2 linked regions of the Botrimarina mediterranea genome follow. The protein of the gene in region 1 interacts with the protein of each later gene in a pairwise test. Links are inferred from orthologs where the notes say so. Each region holds a gene or a part of one and is shown in the gene's direction. Other genes may lie near its edges.

Region 1 (7,009 bases):
TCGTCCGAACGGTCGATCGCCGGCGGATGAACACACAACGGAAACCGACGACGCACCTCGGCGCGGGTGATGGGCGTGATTGTGACCTCGATCGACCAACGCACCTCGTTGTTCGGCGACACGAATGAGTGCGGCCCGGCCGTCGGCGTGCGGACCTCGAGCTCACGCCGGAACGCCTCGCCGGCGGGCGCGTCGATCCGCTTCTCTGCGAGCAGGCTCCGCCGGTACACCTCAACCGTTGCGGTGCGGCTGTCGGTCCCCTGGCGGAACGAGGCGATCTCGTCGCAAACGAGATCGACCTCCAAGGCACGCAACCGCGCCGGGCCGAATTGCAGCAGCGTCGCCTGCGCCGGCTCCCCCGAGACGAGCGGGAAGCGATCGATCTCGACCCGAGTCGAACCGGCGCCACCCACGCCGCGCGTCTCGCGCCAAGTGGACATCGTCATCCGCCAACCGATCACCGCCAGCGGCGTCGCGACCAAGAGAGCCAGGATCACCCGCAGCCAGACCGGGAAGTAGCCGACGCCTATCTGATAGGCGAACAACGCTACCAGCAGATTCCACACCAAGCAGAGGGTCGCCATCCCCGCAACGCGCCAACCGCTGGCGCCATCCACCGGCAGGCGGTGGGTCCGTGCGACTCCGGGGCTATCCGCAAGCGTTTCAATGGACGGCAGCCCAGAAGCAATCGTCGGCCGCAACGCTGTGGCGTTCGCCGGCTTTAAACCGAGCCCGATCGCGACTTGCGCTGAGCGGCGTTCGGGCGATGTCTGCGAACGCACCAGACTCCGCACGAGACCCGTGCCGCCGATCACGACCAACGAGATCGGGATCGAGAGCACCAGCCACGGCCACCAGCGCCGCCGCACGCTGAGCAAAACCTCTGCGGGGTCCTCGGGGTCGTACCAGCATTCGAGCCGGTCGCTGAGATGGAATCGCTGCAGCTCGGCGGCGGCTTCCTTCTCACTCGGCGTGTCGCGCCCGACGCCGTGGCGGGTCCAGACCCGCACCGGATCGGCGCCCACAGGAGTGAACTCGACTTCGAGCTCGGGGCAGTATTCCTCTTCGGCGAGGCCCGGTCGTTTGGCGACGCGCTGACCACGGACGGTGCAGGTGGTCTCGACGAAACCGAGCGAACGCCGCGCGAGGCGCCACTCGGGAAGCAAGACATCCGACAGGCTCCACCACAGGCCGATCACGCCCGCCGCGACGAACATCGCGTAGTAGAGCGACTCACCCACCAACGCCCACACCGGCGAACCGGTGCGGCGACGGCCGCGTTTCTTCAGCAAGAGGGGAAAGCGGCGACGCATCCAGCAGGGCAGACCACGAGGCGGGGCGGAAGGGAGCGGACATCCGCCCCCGCCTCTAGTCTAGTTTCCGGCGCTAGCGCCCGTCAGTTGGTGGATCGGACCAACTGGTCGAAGGGCTTATTTGGCCCGGCGGGCGAGGGGGGCCATCGCAGGGGCGGCCTGCTGGCGGGCCGGGCGGTAGAAGCCGACCCCTTCCAAGGCCTTGTAGACCTCTTCAAGCGTCTTCTCGCCGAAGTTCGAGATGCTCAGCAGGTCTTCGGGCGAACAGTGCAACAGGTCGTTGACCGTGAAAACGCCCTTCTCTTCCAGGCAATTCGTCGTGCGGACGGCGAGGCCGATCTCGGCGGTGCTCATCTCGAGGCGACGCTGGAGATCGTCGCTGGCGGCCTGAACTTTGTCGACCGGAATACGCGTCTTCATGTCGGGGTTCCCTCCCTTGTGGCGTGTTGTGGTTCTGCACGCGGCGCGGCGGCTAGCTCCGTCCGAGCCGCAGAATTGTCGCGGAGTTTAGCGATTCGCCGCCGACTCGGGGAGCATTTTCGCCACTTTTTCCACAAATCACGGGACCCCGCGGTGTGCTAGCGGGTGGCCCGGCGCCGGCGCCGGCCCGTAGACTTCTGTTAAGGCGCTGCCGACGAGCTGGCGCGCGCCGCTGCTACTGGCAAATCGGACGGACCCGCTGTGACGAAACTCCTTGAAGGCCTCAATCCCGCCCAACGTGAAGCGGTCGAGCATGTCGATGGCCCGCTGCTGATCCTCGCCGGGCCGGGTTCGGGCAAGACCCGCGTCGTCACGCACCGCATCGCCCACCTGTTGTCGCTCGGCGTGCCGGCGTGGCAGATCCTCGCGCTGACGTTCACCAACAAGGCCGCCGCCGAGATGCGGCTGCGCGTCGAACGGCTCGCTCCCGGTGAGAAGGTCTGGGTGAGCACGTTCCACCGCTTCGGCGCGAAGATGCTGCGGAAGTACGCCGAGCGCGTCGGCCTCGACCCCAACTACACGATCTACGACGCGGGCGACGCGCGCCAGACGCTGAAGCGGGTGATCGAGTCGCTGCAGATCCCCGTCATGGGCTACACGCCCGACCGGATCGCCGCCGCGATCAGCAAGGCGAAGAACCGCCTGATCGGCCCCGAGGAGTTCAAGCCGCGGCCGGGCAACCCGCTGTCCGAAATCGTCGCGGCGGTTTACCCCGCATATCAGCAGCGGCTGATCGCGTCGTCGGCGGTGGACTTCGATGACCTTTTGCTGCACATCGCGCGGCTGCTGCACGACGACGCCGACCTGCGCGCGAATCTCGACGAGCGCTTCCGCTACGTCATGGTGGACGAGTACCAGGACACCAACCGCGCACAGTATGTGCTGCTCCGCGCGCTGTCGGTCGATCACCCGAACCTTGCCGCGACGGGCGACCCCGACCAGTCGATCTATGGCTGGCGCGGCGCGGACCTCAACAACATCCTCGAGTTCGAGAACGACTATCCGAGCGTCAAGGTCGTGCGGCTCGAGCAGAACTACCGCAGCACGCCGGCGATCTTGTCGGTCGCCGACACGCTGATCGCTCAGAACAAGAAACGCAAAGCCAAGTCGCTGTTCACCGAGAATCCCGAAGGCCCGCCCGTGCGGCTCGTCACTTACGCGGATGGTGACGACGAAGCCCGTGGCGTCGCCACGGCGATCCGCGACGCGGTCCGCAGCGGCCGCCGGCGCTGGAGTGACTTTGCCGTCTTCTATCGGGTAAACGCGCTGTCGCGGGCGATCGAACGCGTCTTCCGCCAGCAGCAGATCCCCTTCCAGATGGTGCGCGGGCAGGAGTTCTATCAGCGGCGTGAGATCAAGGACGTGCTGGCCTACTGTCAGCTGATGAACAACCCGAAGGACGACCTCGCCTTCGAGCGGACCGTCAACTCGCCCGCGCGCGGCATCGGGGCGAAGACGATCCAGCGTCTCGGCGATTACGCGTACCGTCACGGCATCTCCCTGCTCGAATCCGCGCGCGACGCGGCGCAGATCGATGGCGTCACGAAGCGCACCGCAACGCTCGTCGCCAAGTTCGTCACGCTGATGGATACGCTCGACGCGTACGTCGGCGGCCCCGCCGAAGAAGCCGTCAGCGCCGTGCTCGAGCACTCCGGCTACCGCAAGCACTTGCAAGGGAGCGATAGCGAAGAGGACCTCAACCGGCTGGCGAACATCGAAGAGCTGCTCACCGACGCGCGGCAGTTCGACGAGGCCATGGAAGAGGAAGAAGGGGCCGAGGCGAATCTTGAAGCCTATCTCGAACGCACGTGGCTCGTGAACGAGACCGACGGCTGGGACGACGACAACGACAAGGTGACGCTGATGACGCTCCACGCCGCGAAGGGCTTGGAGTTCCCGGTCGTGTTCTTGCTTGCGGTCGAGGACGGCATCCTGCCGCACGAGCGTTCGGCGAACGATCCGACGCAGCTCGAAGAGGAACGCCGCTTGGCGTTCGTGGGCATCACCCGCGCCGAGCAAGAGCTACAGCTCAGCCACGCCCTCCGGCGGGACTACCGCGGCCAGCGCCGCATCGCGATCCCCAGCAGCTTCTTGATGGAGTTGCCGACCGACACGATGGACCTCGCGCAGCTTGCCGCAACGGACGACCTCGGCCTGGCGCCGGACGATCTGATCGGCGATTGGGGCGACGCGCCGGACGAAGAGGTCTATCGCCACGAACCGATTGCCAAAGCGCCTGAGCCGGTCACGGTCGAAGCGCCGGCCATCAAGACGGCGGCGACGCTGCTCTCTGCGGGCGGGATGGGGGCGATGCGCGTTTCGCCCGACGCGTTCAAGATCGGGATGGAGGTCGAGCACCCCGAGCTCGGCGTCGGAACGGTGCTCACTCTCAGCGGTTCGGGCAAGGGCCGCCGCGCCGCGGTGATCTTCCCCGACCACGGCGAGAAGCGATTCGTCCTCGCCTTCAGCCCGTTGCGGCCGCTCGGCAAGTAGCGCCACCCGTCTGTCACCCCTTGCGAAGCAAGTCATAAAGACCCAGATAGTGGATATCCACTTTGGGAAGTCCGTGCGCCATCGTGAGAATACGAAAAGGCTGCGGCATCGCGCTTGGCTTTGTCGGCATGCCCGTCACAAAACGCACTCTGAAACGGGTGGTCACTGAGAAACCATGTGGAAAATCCCCACGGGCCGACCAATCGCATTCGAATCTTCCTGCGACGTTGTGACGCACTTCGCGCCCACTGCCTCGCCCTAACGGCTGACGAGGCAGCGATATCTCACAGCCGGCACAGCTACGAGGGTTGATCATGTCAACCGAGATCGAACAGCTGGTGGCCCAATTCGACAACGAGTTCAACTTCCTCTGCAACATCGGCAAGGTTCCGCAAACGCCGGCCGCGGCGTTGGAGTCCCACCTGATCGGCAACTGCGCTGGTTGCAACCGCGACCTGCCGTGGCCGGCGCCACGGCCAGGATTCTGGGCCGCCCCGGTGTCGTGCCCCGAGTGCGGGCAGGTTTACTTCACCGAAGGGCGTAGCACCAACGGCATCGCGCTGCCGCAACTCGAGCCGCCAACCGATGCGCCGAGCGCACCCGCCGCGCACGGTGCGACGAACAGCTTCCTCGCCTCGGGCAGCAAAGTCTTTTCGGCGTTCTTCGGCGAAGATTGCGAGCGTGTCGAACGCCGGCGAAGCGTGCGGTATGCCTTGTCGGCGCCCGTCGTCGTTGTGCCGCTGAACGAACAAGGCCGCGCGATCGCCGAGGCGTACGACATGACGCTGCTCAACATCTCGGTCGGAGGCGTCGGCCTGATGCGCACCGGGGACGCGATCGCTGATCTAATGCTCATCGACTTCGCCGTCGCGGGCTATCCCGGCGTGCAAGCGGTCGGCCAAGTGCGCTGGCGCACGACGGCGTACGGCGTGACGAAGCTCGGTTGCGAGTTCATCAAGACGACCTAGCGATGCGTTACTCCGGCACGAACGCCAGCGACGCGGAGTTCACGCAGTAGCGCAAGCCCGTCGGCGGCGGGCCGTCCGGAAAGACGTGGCCCAAGTGGGCGCCGCATTTCGCGCAGATGATCTCTTCGCGGACCGTGCCGTGGCTCTCGTCGCGACGCGTCGTGACGGCGCCGCCGGTGGCGTCGAAGTAGCTCGGCCAGCCGGTGCCCGAGTCGAACTTCGTCGTCGAATCGAACAGCCGCTCGCTGCACACCACACAGTGGTACGCGCCGGGCTCCTTGTGATCCCAGTAGGCGCCGGAGAACGGTCGCTCGGTGCCGCAATGCTGGGTGACCTGATACTGCTCGTCGCTGAGCCGGGCCCGGAGTTCGTCGCTAGATTCAGCCATGGTGGTGTGCTGGGCAATGGGGCTGGGGACCTATCCGTGTTACTATAAAGAACCACAAAGGAACGAAGGAACAAAGGGGAAGGATTGAAAAAGCATCCTACTTACTTCGTTCCTTCGTTCCTTTGTGGTTAGTTCCTTCGTGGTTCAACCCTTCGTCGTTCGGAAGCTGAGAGATTCGTGGATACTGAGTTTGCTTACTGCGCCTGTCAGCCGGGCGTTGAGCCTGCCCTCAAGGCAGAGGTCGCGGCGCGTCAGTCGGGGTGGAAGTTCGCGTTTTCACGCCCGGGGTTTGTGACGTTCAAGCTCCCAGCACCGACGTCACCGGAGCGGTTCGAGCCCGTGCGGCTCACCTTCGCTCGCACCATCGGCTTGTCGTACGGCCGTGTCGAGGCGCCGTCGTCCGATCCGTTGAGCCTTGCCGCCCGTCTCTGGGAACACGAAGCGACCCGTGGCTTGACGGCGTCGGGCCCGCTAGCGCTGCACGTCTGGGCACGCGACAACGACCTGCCGGGTGAGAACAGCATTGAGCCCGGTCCTACGGCCGAGACGCTCGCCGCTGTCGCCGCGATCCGTGACGCGGCGCCCGCGGGGGCCCTGGTGGATCGCAGCGAAGGGGGCGAGAAGGCGCCGCCCCCCGACAAGGCCGCGACCACCGGCAAGGGGTCCATCAAGGTCGCGCTCGACATCGCGATGGTCGAACCGAACCAGTGGTGGATCGGCGCCCACGCGCTTCGCAGCCGCATCGACCGCTGGCCGGGGGGCGTGCCGCGACTGGAACTGCCCGGGCACGCCGTCTCGCGCGCGTACTTGAAGATGCAAGAGGGCCTGCGCTGGTCGGCGTTGCCGGCGCAGCGAGGAGACTTGTGGGTCGAGCTCGGCTGCGCGCCGGGCGGCGCTAGCCAGGCGCTGCTTGAGGCCGGCATGTCGGTCGTCGGCGTCGATCCGGCCGAGGTCGATCCGGTGATCGCTACGCACGCCAAGTTCGAGCATCTGCGCGCCCGGGCCAACGAGATCGCGGTCGATGAGATCACCGACGCCGACTGGATCGCCGCCGACATCAACTGCGCGCCGCAGTACACGCTCGACGGCGTTGAAAGACTGGTGACTAACTCCTCGACGCACGTCCGCGGCCTCCTGCTGACGCTCAAGCTGATTAGCCTCAACCTCGCGCGGCCCGACGTGGTGGCCGACACGATCGCCCGAGTCCGTTCGTGGGGCTTCACCGACGTCCGCACCCGCCAACTCGCCCACAATCGGCGTGAGTACTGCCTCGCCGCAATGCGCACCCGCAGCCAGCGCCGCGTTAAACGGAGTGGTGGTGCTCGCAAATTGGAAGGAGATAAGGGGGATGTTGGTGATAGGGGGGA
Region 2 (6,977 bases), 1.8 Mb from region 1 along the record:
CAAGTCACTGGCGACGAAGGCGCCGCGGCTCAAGAAGGAGGACGGCCGGATCGACTGGTCCCGCCCCGCCCCGGCGATCAAGAACCAAGTCCGCGGCCTCCAGCCCTGGCCCCGGGCGTACGCGTACGTACCCCAACCCAAAGGCGAGCCTTTGCGGCTTTCCGTGGACCGGGTCGAGATCGTCCCCGGCGAGGGGCTGCCCGGCGAGGTGCTGGCGGTCGACAAACGGCTCGTCGTCGCGACCGGCGAAGGCGCCGTCGAGCTGCTCGAGGTCCAACCCGCGGGCAAGCGACGGATGGCGGCGGAGGAGTGGCTGCGCGGGGCAGCGCTGGCCGTGGGAACCGTACTCCAACCCGAGTGACGGGGAGCCGGGAGCGTCCGCGCCCGGAGTTGCAGCGGGTACACAACCCAACATAGAGAGGGGCGGCGAGCCGGCGACGTCAGTCGTCGGAGTGAAGCGGGCCCCGAGTTCCTCCGACGACTGACGTCGCCGGCTCGCCGAAGCGCCCTTTTTGTCGCGTTTGCCTGTCTTGTTCAGCCCATTGTGCCTCCCGACGCCGTGGGTAAACTCTAGGGGCTGTAACGGCTTTGGCGGAATAGATTTACGCTGACGGACGCAGAACCGTCGCAGCCGGCTCAGCCCGCCCTTGCGGCAGCGTCGATAAGCCGAGTCTCCCTTGTAGGTGAGAGAGGGGCCGAACGTCGCCCGCTCGGCGTGCGTCTCTCCTATCAGAGCCTCCCACCAACTGCTGGCCCCGCTACAGGACCCGAATCGACGATGCACTCTCAGGTGGTAGTTCTTGGCGGCGGACCGGGCGGCTACGCCGCTGCGTTTCTGGCAGCCGACCTTGGCCTGGAAGTGACAATCGTCGAAGCCGACCCGCGTCTGGGCGGCACGTGCCTCCTACGCGGCTGTATCCCCAGCAAGGCCCTGCTGCACACCGCCAAGGTGATCTCCGAGGCCGAGGAGCTGGCCGACTGGGGCGTCGAGTTCGCGAAGCCCTCGATCGACATCAACAAGGTCCGCGCCCGCAAGGAAGAGGTTATCGAGACCCTCTCCGGCGGTCTGGCGAAGCTCGCCGACGCCCGCAAGGTGAAGCGGATCCACGCCCGCGGCGTTTTCGTCGATTCGAAGACTCTCAATTTGGAGCCCGTCAAAGGCGCCTCAACGATCGTCGGTGACGAGCAGCTCACGTTCGACTACTGCATCCTGGCGACCGGCAGCGTCCCGGCGATGCCGAAGTTCCTCAACATTGGTTCGCCGCGCGTGGTGGATTCGACCGGCGCTCTGGCGCTGGTGGACATCCCCGAGTCACTTCTGGTGGTTGGCGGCGGCTATATCGGCCTCGAGATGGGGACGGTCTACCACGAGCTCGGCTCGAAGGTGACGGTCGTCGAACTCGCCGACGGCCTGCTCCCGGGCGCCGACCGTGACCTCGTCCGCCCGCTGGCCAAGCGGGTGAAGGAGCGGTTCGCCAACGTGCTGCTTAATCATAAGGTGGCGGGGCTCAAGGATGTGGGCGACAAGGTCGAGGTGCAGATCGAAGGTCCCGAGCTGAACGACACGGTCAAGTTCGACCGCGTGCTGGTCTCGATCGGCCGCTGGCCCGTGTCGAAGGGCTTCGGCCTGGAGAACACGAAGGTCACGGTCAACGAGCGCGGCTTCGTCGAGGTCGATACGCAGCAGCGGACCAGCGACCCGAACATCTTCGCGATCGGCGACGTGGCGGGTGACCCAATGCTCGCCCACAAGGCCGCCTACGAGGGCCGCATCGCCGCCGAGGTGATCGCCGGCAAGCCGTCGGCGTTCGACGCCCAGGCGATCCCCGCCGTCGTGTTCACCGATCCCGAGATCGCGTGGGCCGGCCTCACCGTCGAGGAAGCCAAGAAGGCGGGCCGCGAGGTCGAGGTCGCCACCTACCCATGGCAGGCCTCTGGTAGGGCGACCGCCAACGGCCGCACCGACGGCCTCACCAAGTGGATCATCGACCCTAAGACCGAGCGTGTGCTGGGTTGCGGCATTGTTGGCTCCGGCGCCGGCGAGCTGATCGCCGAAGCCGTGCTCGCCATCGAGATGGGCTGCAACGTCCACGACATCGCCAGCTCGATCCACCCGCACCCAACGCTCAGCGAAACGATCGCCTTCGCCGGCGAAGTCCACCTGGGCACGGCGACAGAGATTTACAAGCCAAAACGTAAGTAAAGAGTCCACCACCGAGTGAGAATCTATGAATGACCAATGACCAAGCCCCAATGACCAATGCTCGAAACTAGCTGCATTGGTCATTGGGATTTGGTCATTGGGCATTCGATGAGCTCTGTGGTTAATCCGACCTAGGTACTCCTATGGCCAGCGCCAACGCCAAAGTTCCCGCCTCGCCGATTCCTAACGACGTGGACCCGGTCGAAACGAGCGAATGGCTCGAATCGCTCGAGTATGTCCTGGAGAACCGTGGCCCCGAGCGCGCGCAAGAACTGCTCGCTGCGCTCGAGTCGGCCGCGGTGCGGAGCGGCGTCGAGTTGCCGTTCACGGCGACGACGCCTTACGTCAACACGATCCCCCGGACGGATCAGCCCGCTTACCCGGGCGACCGCGAGTTGGAGCGGCGCATCAAGAGCTACGTCCGCTGGAACGCGATGGCGATGGTCACCCGCGCCAACCGCGACCCCGCTTCGCCGGGCGGTCACATCAGCACGTTCGCCAGTTCGGCAACGCTGTATGAAGTCGCGCTGAACCACTTCATCAAGGGCCGCGGCGAGGACGGCTTCTCGGGCGACCAAGTCTACTACCAAGGCCACGCCGCCCCGGGCATGTACAGCCGCGCCTTCCTCGAAGGCCGGCTCACCGAGCAGAACCTCGTCAATTTCCGCCGCGAGATGGGCGAAGGGGGCGGGCTCTCTAGCTACCCGCACCCGTGGCTGATGCCCGAGTTCTGGGAGTTCCCGACGGTGTCGATGGGCCTCGCGCCGATCATGGCGATCTACCAGGCCCGCTTCAACGAGTACCTCACCGACCGCGGCATCAAGGACTGCTCGAAGAAGCACGTCTGGGCCTTCCTCGGCGACGGCGAGTGCGACGAGCCCGAGACGCTCGGCGCCATCACGCTCGCGTCGCGCGAGCATCTTGAGAATCTGATCTTCGTCATCAACTGCAACCTGCAACGGCTCGACGGGCCGGTGCGTGGCAACGGCAAGATCATCCAAGAACTCGAAGGCGCGTTCCGCGGCGCCGGCTGGAACGTCATCAAGGTCGTCTGGGGCGGCGACTGGGACCCGCTGATCGAAGCCGACCACGACGGTTTGCTCGCTCGACGGATGATGGAAGTCGTTGACGGCGAGTACCAGAAGTACGTCGTCGCCGGCGGCGATTACATCCGTGAGAAGTTCTTCGGCAAGTACCCCGAGCTCGCCGAGCGCGTGAAGAACTTCGCCGACAAGAAACTCGAGAAGATGAAGCGCGGCGGCCACGACCCCGAGAAGGTCTTCGCCGCCTACCAACGCGCTGTCACCCAGAAGAACGGCAAGCCGACCGTCGTCATCGCCAAGACGATCAAGGGCTACGGCCTCGGCGAGGCGGGCGAGGGTCGCAACATGACCCACAACAACAAGAAGCTCAACGAGGAAGAGCTCCGCGAGTTCCGCACGCGGTTCGGCATCCCGATCAGCGACGAGCGCGTCGCCGAGGCGCCGTTCTACCGGCCGCCGAAGGACAGCCCCGAGATGAAGTACCTCCGCGAGCGCCGCGAAGCGCTGGGCGGCTCGGTGCCGGCGCGCTCGACGCAGCCGGTGACCATGGAGGTGCCGACGCTCGCCGAGTACGGCAAGACGCTCGACAAGCTCGTCAGCCAAGCGCCCGGCAAGGAAATGTCCACGACGATGGGCTTCGTCCGCCTGCTGAGCGACCTGCTGCGTGACAAGAAGATCGGCAAGCAGATCGTGCCGATCGTCCCCGACGAGTCGCGCACCTTCGGCATGGAGGGCTTGTTCCGCCAGATCGGCATTTACGCCCACGCCGGCCAGCTCTACGAGCCGGTCGACGCCGATCAACTCGCTTACTACAAGGAAGCGAAGGACGGCCAGCTGCTCGAAGAGGGCATCACCGAAGCGGGCTCGATGAGCAGCTTCAACGCCGCGGGCACCGCCTATAGCTCGCACGGCGTGAACATGATCCCCATGTTCATCTACTACTCGATGTTCGGCTTCCAACGCATCGGCGACCTGATCTGGGCCGCCGCCGACATGCGGGCCAAGGGCTTCATGCTCGGCGGCACCGCGGGGCGCACCACGCTCAACGGCGAGGGGCTCCAGCACCAAGACGGCCACTCGCTGGTGAACGCCATCGCGTTCCCCACCGTCCGCGCCTACGACCCGGCCTATTCCTACGAGACGGCCGTCATCGTCTTCCATGGCCTGCAGAAGATGTACGTCGAGAACGAGACGTGCATCTACTACATCATGGTCGAGAACGAAAACGTGATGATGCCGGAGATCCCCAAGGGCGCCGACGGTCAGCCCGACCCGGCGGTCATCGAGGGGATCGTCCGCGGCATGCACAAGGTGAGCAGTGTCGATGCTCAGAACAAGCAGCACCACGTGCAGCTCTTCGGTTCGGGCTCGATCCTGCACAGCACGCTCGACGCCCAGAAGATCCTCGCCGAGCGTTACGGCGTGTCGAGCGACGCCTGGAGCGTCACTAGCTACACCGAGCTGCGTCGCGACGCGCAAGAGTGCGAGCGCTGGAACATGCTCAACCCGGCGGCGCCGCGTCGGCATTCGTTCTTCGAGCAGCAGATGGCCGGCGCCGAGGGCCCGATCATCGCCGCCAGCGACTACCTCCGCGCCCTGTCGGAGCAGCTCCTGCCGTACGCCCCCAACGGGATGTACTGCCTCGGGACCGACGGCATGGGCCGCAGCGAGAGCCGCGAGAACCTCCGCCGCCACTTCGAGGTGGACAAGGAGAGCATCGTCATCGCGACGCTCTACAAGCTCAGCCGCGACGGCAAGCTCGACGCGAGCGTCGTCGATCAAGCGATCAACGACCTCGGCTATGACCGCGAGAAGAAGTCGCCGCTGTACGCGTAGCCCAATCTGATTCAAAGAAGTGAAACCGCGAATAACGCGAATCGACGCTAATTGATCTTCTTCGCGATAATTCGCGTCGATTCGCGGTTCCAACAATAGCAGCAATAGTCGCCATGCCATCTGAAATCACCCTCCCCAGCCTCGGCGAGAACATCGAGTCGGGCGACATCCTTTCGATCCTCGTGTCGGAGGGGGACACCGTCTCCGTCGAGCAGGACCTGCTGGAGATCGAGACCGACAAGGCGACCGTCCCGGTCCCCAGCCCGTCGGCCGGGAAGATCACCAAGGTCCTCGTGAAAGAAGGGGACACGGTGGCCGTCGGCGCGGCGATCTTCGAGATCGAAGCGGGCGAGGCAGCACCGAAGCAGGAAGAAGCGCCAAAGCCCGAGGCACCGAAGGCAGAGGCCAAGGCGGAAGAGCCCAAGCCGGCTCCGAAGCAAGAGACGGCGAAGAAGGCGGAGCCCCAACCCGCTGACGACGACGCCGATGGCGACGCCCAGGCCGAGGACCTCGCCGATGGCATTCACCACCCGAAGGCCGAGCCTGCGCCGAAGCCCGTCGCCCCCGCCGCGAAGCCGGCGCCGGCCGCCGTCGCGAGCGAGAGCCAAGGCGCCTCGGCCGCGGCAAGCCCCTCGGTGCGTCGCCTCGCTCGGGAGCTGGGCGTCGATTTGCGTCGCGTTCAAGCCAGCGGTTCGGGCGGTCGCATCACCGAGGACGACGTGCAGGCCCACGTCCGCGCTGCTCAAGAGCAGGCCCGCGCGGCGGCGCCGAGCGGTGGGCCCGGCGTGCCCAGCAGCGACGCCGCGGGCGCCGTACGTCGCGAGCGGATGTCGCGCATGCGGCAGACCATCGCCAAGAACATGGTCGCTAGCTACACGACCATCCCGCAGCTGACGAACTTCGACGACGTCGACGTCACGGAGCTCGAAGAGATCCGCCTGGCGAGCAAAGAAGACTACGCCGCCCAGGACCTCAAGCTCACGCAGATGCCGTTCCTGATCAAGGCGATCGCCGGCGCGCTAAAGCGGCACCCGATCGTCAACGCCTCGGTCGACATGGAAGCGGGCGAGGTGATCTACAAGGAGTACGTCAACATCGGCGTGGCGGTCGACACCGATCGCGGCCTAGTGGTGCCGGTGATCCGCGACGCCGACCGGCTGAGCATCTCGCAGATCACCCGCGAACTCGACCGCTTGGTGGACAAGGCTCGGGAGGGAGCGCTCGCCATCGACGAGATGCGCGGCGGCACGTTCACGATCAGCAACATGGGCGCGGTCGGCGGCACGTACTCGACGCCCATCATCAATCCGCCCGAAGTGGCGATCTTGCTGGTCGGCCGCAGCCGCATGCTGCCGTGGGTGATTGGCAAGGGCAAGGACGCGAAGATCGAGCCGCGGCTGGTGATGCCCCTGTCGCTGACGTACGACCACCGCGTGGTGGACGGCGCCGACGCCGCCCGCTTCGTCAACGAACTGAAGGGCTTCCTCGCCGCCCCGGGCCGCCTCCTTCTGGCGCCGTGATTTTTTTGGAACCACAGATAAACACCGATGGACACGGATGAAGAGCTGAAAGGAGTAGCTGCATACTGCTGCAGGCTCCTACAACTCTTTGCATTGCTGACGCAACCAAGGCTAAACTGCGTCAACAGCGATAAAGCATCCGTGTTTATCCGTGTGCATCTGTGGTTCCTTCTCTAGGCGGTTACGATGAGTGAGGCCTCGACGGTGGACCTCTTCGACGGCTGGCGGTCGACCTTCGAGGACATCGGCGGCTGGCTCTGCGTGCGGCTGCACCCACCCGGGGGCCCGGGGCAGTTCAGGCTCGCCGACGGCCTCTGGAACGAGGTCCACGCCCGCGGCGCCCAGCAGGTCGTCCTCGAGATGGACGACGTGTCG

What was found.
Region 2: the proteins of Spa11_RS13740 (region 1) and lpdA interact in binary tests that used the Escherichia coli proteins (3 or more experiments, as listed by UniProt). The link is inferred for Botrimarina mediterranea from one-to-one orthologs.

The regions. Positions count from the first base shown.
Region 1 is NZ_CP036349.1:3,575,181-3,582,189, forward strand. Bases 1,619-4,640 are described here. They hold Spa11_RS13740 (ATP-dependent helicase), read left to right. Parts: upstream 1,619-1,994; coding sequence 1,995-4,286; downstream 4,287-4,640. Other genes in these bases: Spa11_RS13735 (DNA-directed RNA polymerase subunit alpha C-terminal domain-containing protein), read right to left, coding at 1,619-1,733; Spa11_RS13745 (PilZ domain-containing protein), read left to right, coding at 4,601-4,640. Also shown: Spa11_RS13730 (DUF3592 domain-containing protein), read right to left, coding at 1-1,313; more of Spa11_RS13735, read right to left, coding at 1,431-1,618; more of Spa11_RS13745, read left to right, coding at 4,641-5,254; peptide-methionine (R)-S-oxide reductase MsrB, read right to left, coding at 5,262-5,642; Spa11_RS13755 (SAM-dependent methyltransferase), read left to right, coding at 5,820-7,009. UniProt on the Escherichia coli protein: A helicase with DNA-dependent ATPase activity. Unwinds DNA duplexes with 3'-5' polarity. Translocates on single-stranded DNA with 3'-5' polarity. Initiates unwinding more efficiently from a nicked substrate than double-stranded DNA.
Region 2 is NZ_CP036349.1:5,374,518-5,381,494, forward strand. Bases 1-2,990 are described here. They hold lpdA (dihydrolipoyl dehydrogenase), read left to right. Parts: upstream 1-778; coding sequence 779-2,203; downstream 2,204-2,990. Other genes in these bases: fmt (methionyl-tRNA formyltransferase), read left to right, coding at 1-361; aceE (pyruvate dehydrogenase (acetyl-transferring), homodimeric type), read left to right, coding at 2,347-2,990. In the rest of the region: more of aceE, read left to right, coding at 2,991-5,082; Spa11_RS20650 (2-oxo acid dehydrogenase subunit E2), read left to right, coding at 5,196-6,602; Spa11_RS20655 (STAS domain-containing protein), read left to right, coding at 6,789-6,977. UniProt on the Escherichia coli protein: Lipoamide dehydrogenase is a component of the glycine cleavage system as well as of the alpha-ketoacid dehydrogenase complexes.